Regions from separate parts of the Mesorhizobium sp. LNJC405B00 genome, predicted to be linked through region 1. Evidence: riboswitches for the same ligand, from Rfam matches in the RefSeq annotation. Region 1 holds a riboswitch; the other holds the start of a gene.
What was found. A riboswitch is a leader RNA that binds a small molecule or an ion and turns the genes downstream of it on or off. The one in region 1 is predicted to bind cobalamin.

Region 2: it holds a riboswitch for cobalamin, as region 1 does, so the genes downstream of both, X756_RS153205 (aromatic ring-hydroxylating dioxygenase subunit alpha) here and X756_RS140870 (DUF1636 family protein) in region 1, are expected to answer to the same signal.

What each region holds. Positions count from the first base shown of each region.
Region 1 is NZ_AYWC01000017.1:48,043-50,243, reverse strand. It holds gene cobW (cobalamin biosynthesis protein CobW) at 1-595, opposite strand, end outside; gene X756_RS140870 (DUF1636 family protein) at 598-1,026, opposite strand; cobalamin riboswitch at 1,064-1,269, opposite strand; gene X756_RS140875 (winged helix-turn-helix domain-containing protein) at 1,299-2,201, opposite strand, start outside.
Region 2 is NZ_AYWC01000005.1:179,395-181,595, reverse strand. It holds gene X756_RS153200 (DUF680 domain-containing protein) at 1-68, opposite strand, end outside; cobalamin riboswitch at 568-770, shown strand; gene X756_RS153205 (aromatic ring-hydroxylating dioxygenase subunit alpha) at 887-2,134, shown strand; gene X756_RS153210 (hybrid-cluster NAD(P)-dependent oxidoreductase) at 2,172-2,201, shown strand, end outside.

The DNA of each region.
Region 1 (2,201 bases):
CGGCTGAATCCATCAAATCGCTCTTCGACAGGATGATCAAATCGGCGCAGGCGATCTGGTCTTCGAAGACTTCTTCGACGGGGTCGTCATGGTCGAGCGTCTCGTCCTGGACACGCTGCGCCTGAAGCGCGTCCATGTCGTTGGCGACGCGTCCCTCGGCCAGCGCCGGGCCGTCTACCACGGCGATGACACCGTCGACCGTCACCCGGCTCTTCACGCTCGGCCACTGGAACGCCTGGACCAGCGGCTTGGGCAGAGCGAGGCCCGAGGTCTCGATCAGGATGTGGTCGACCCTCGGCGTCAGTGCGAGGATTTTGTCGAGGGCGGGCACGAAATCGTCGGCGACTGTACAGCAGATGCAGCCATTGGCCAGTTCGACGATGTTTTCCTCGGGGCAAGTGTCGATGCCGCACCCTTTGAGAATCTCGCCGTCGATGCCGATGTCGCCGAACTCGTTGACGATGATGGCAATGCGCTTGCCCCCGGCGTTTTCCAGGAGATGGCGGACCAGCGTCGTCTTGCCGGCGCCGAGAAAGCCGGTGACGACGGTGCAGGGAACACGGGAGAGATTGCCGGTCGGGTTTGAAACGTTCATCGTCAGTCCTTCAGCATATCGAGGGGTGGGATGCGGGCAACGAGGCCGCGCTTGAGGCTATCGGGCCGGCCGCGCCACGGGATGAGACCGTCGGTCGAAGTCGCGAAGAGCTTTGCGCCGGTGACGAGATCGGCGCCGCTGGTTGCGGCCAGATCGCCGAAGACATAGCTCCAGCAGCCATCACGCAGGATCGCGGCGCTGAGGCGGCGCTTGCAATTGCCGAGACATTCGGCGGTGCGGACGCGGATGTTGTCATCGGCTGCGGCGAGGCGCGTGTCGTCGGCCAGCAGTTCGCCGGCGCGGGGGTGAGCGTCTGAGCCGGTTTCATCGCGGCATGAGGCGCAGACGATGACGGTCACGCCAGCCAACGCGTCGCTATTGGCAGACGAAACATCCGCTGTGCCAGCCGAAAAACTGCTGTTCTGGTCCAAAAACCGTGCTCCTTGCCCGGAAACCCGCCAGGCGATCGGATACTTTGTCTCAGACGGCAGGTCTCCTGGCTCGCGGGTCATCGCCTTGGTTAGCCGCCTTCCCGGTGTTACCCAGTGGCTTTCGGCCTTGGCTCTTCGCTTACAGTTGCGGGGACAGCCGCGGATTTGGGATTTTCGTCCCGCACCGCATTCCCTCTTGGCCCTTGCCGTTGCGGGCAGGGGACCGTCTGGAGCGGATTTAGGCTGTTGCGGGGAGTTGTGTCAACGCACTGCTACGACATGGCGATGTCGACCAGGGGTTTCCCCAGATTGCCGGCCGGCGCCACTTCGATGCGCTCAAGGCCAAGCCAGCCCTGCATCTGCTTCAATTCCTCGAACAGCTCTGCGGCAGTTTCCGGCGGTGCGCCTGCTTCGGCGTAGGCGGCGTGGACGCGTAAGACACTCGCAGGCCGGTCGGCCTTGAGATCGACGCGGGCGACGATCCGGTCGCCGAGCAGGAAGGGCAGCACGTAGTAGCCATATTGGCGCTTTTCGGCCGGCGTGTAGATCTCGATGCGGTAGTGGAAATCGAACAGGCGCTCGGTGCGCGAGCGCTCGAAGACCACCGGATCGAAGGGCGCCAGTAGCGCGCGGGCCTCGATCTTTCGCGGCAGACGGGCGTCCTTATAGAGGTAAGCCGGCTTGTCCCAGCCTTCGACGCGCACCGGCAGCAGTTCGCCCAACTCGACCAGTTCCTCCAGCCGGCCCTTCATATCGGCCGGCGACAGGCGGAAATAGTCGCGCAGGTCACCCGACGTCGCGATGCCGTGGGCGCGGGCGGAAATGCGCAGCAATTCGCGGTGCGCGTCCTCGGCCGCCGGCACCGGCAGGTCGAGGATCGCCTGCGGCAGCACGCGCTCGGGCAGGTCGTAGAAACGCTCGAAGCCACGGCGGTGCGCCGTGGTGATGCGTCCGGCCCAGAAGAGCCATTCGAAGGCGTGCTTGGCGTGGCTCCAGCCCCACCAGCCGCCCGAACCTTTCTGGCCCTCCAGTGCCGAAGCGGCAATCGGGCCGCGCTCGGCGACCGCGCGGTAGATCTCTTCGATATAGGCGGCGTGCTCGCGGCCCCATTTGGCGAGGCCCAGATACATTTCGTCGCCGCTTTCAGCGCGCTGCATGCGCCAGCGCATCAGTGG
Region 2 (2,201 bases), on a different contig from region 1:
TCGCTACCGGCGAAGGCGCTGCCGGTGATCGCCAAAACGGCTGCGGCAGTGAGGATGATCTTTTTCATTTTTAGTACTCCAGTTTGTCTGTCCGTCTAGCGGCGTGTCTTGGGAGGAATTCGCGTCGTTCGGACAGCCCCGATGTGGGAAAGCCATAGGCTGGTTTCCAATCACGAAGTTGTTCCGTGTGGACCACGGTCCTGCACCTTGAAATTGTGCCAGGAAGTTCCTCTATGGTCATTTATCGCATTGTTTTCAGTTGCTTATGTCGAACCGAGTGGTTCGCTCCGGTGTCGGTTTCCGGGCCGTCGTTCACACCATCCTGCACGCATTGTCAACAGAAACGAACCGTTCGGTTCGATTAGAGATCGCTAATAGTAACTTTTCGATACCGTTGAGCCCTTTTTGCCCCCGATCGGAACTGGATCCGCAGCGATTCGAAACGGCGATGATAGCGCCGCAAGACAGGATCTCAGCCCTTCGGTGGTCGGCGGGGCGTATGCCGCGCGTGTCGCGCCGCATGGATATGATGTCGCTTTCATGCCGACGTCGCGATCGCTGCCGTGATTAGATGATCGCATCTCAGGTGCCGCTTCGTGACGACGCAGCGGAGAATTGGGAAGCCGGTCAGAATCCGGCGCTGCCCCCGCAACGGTGGTGGAGTTGAAGTCGCAACGGGAGACCACTGGGCAGCAGCCTGGGAAGGTGTCGCGATGGTCCGCAAGGACAACTCCAGAGCCCGGAAACCAGCCCGAGATGCATAGACTCGACTGATCGCGGTGGGCGGTCAAGAGGTGGATAGTGCATGTCCGGCGCCGCGCCGGCCTGCGTCCGATCCTTCCTCCATCACCACCAAGTTCAGTCCTTAAACCACGAGGACAGAACTATGGATACGCGCAACGACATGCTGAGGCTCCTGAACGGCCGCAAGCAAGGCTTTTCGCTGGAACAGCCCTTCTACACCGACCCGGACTATTTCAAGCTCGACATGGAGCTTATCTGGTATCGCGACTGGCTGTTCATCGGCCATGATTGCGAACTGCCGAAGCCCGGCAGCTATATCACCGTGCAGATCGGCGATTATCCGGTGGTGCTGGTCCGCGACCAGAAGGGCAACATCAACGCCTTTCACAATTCCTGCCGCCATCGCGGCAGCCGTGTCTGCAACACTGAGAAGGGCATGGCGGCAAAGCTTGTCTGCCCCTATCACCAGTGGACCTACGAGCTTGACGGCCGGCTGCTGTTTGCCCGCCAGATGGCCGACGGTTTCGACAAGAGCCAGTTCGGCCTGAAGCCCGTCGCCTGCGAGAGCGTCGGCGGCTACATCTTCATCTGCCTGGCAAAAGAACCTGCCGACTTTGCCCCGATGCGCGCCATGATAGAGCCCTACCTCAAGCCGCACCGGCTGAATGAAGCCAAGGTCGCCTTCGAGAGCACCATCATCGAGAAGGGCAACTGGAAGCTGGTCTGGGAAAACAACCGCGAATGCTATCACTGCGCCGGCAATCATCCGGAGCTGTGCAAGACATTCCCCGAAGCGCCGACGGTGACCGGCGTGCAGGGCGCCGACAGCGATCCGGAGATGCTTGCGCACTGGGCGAAATGCGAGGCGGCGGGCCTGCCGAGCAAGTTCCGCATCGATCCGGCCGGGCAATACCGCGCCACCCGCGCGCCGCTGCTGCGCGATGCCGTCAGCTACACGATGTCCGGAAAGCGCGCGGTGACGAAGAACCTGTCCGACACTGTTGCCGCCGACCGCATCGGCACCTTGATGCACTACCACTATCCGACGACCTGGAACCACATACTGATCGACCATGCGGTCACCTTCCGGGTGCTGCCGATCAGCGCTACGCAAACCGCGGTGACGACCAAGTGGCTGGTGCACAAGGAGGCGGTCGAGGGGGTCGACTACAACCTTGAGGAGCTCACCCATGTCTGGACCGAGACCAACGACCAGGACCGCCGAATCGTCGAGGAAAACGCCTTTGGCATCCTGTCTCCGGCCTATGAGCCCGGCCCCTATTCGGAGCTGCACGAGGGCGGCGTGATCCAGTTCGTCGAATGGTACGCGGCCTTTATCGGCCCGCGCCTTGCCGAAGGCGGCCGGCCGGCGCTGCGCAGCGTCGCGTGAGCTGGAGCAGGCGAAGAGGGACCAGAGGATGAATGCGATGACGGATCTTGGGCTCTATCGCCATCTC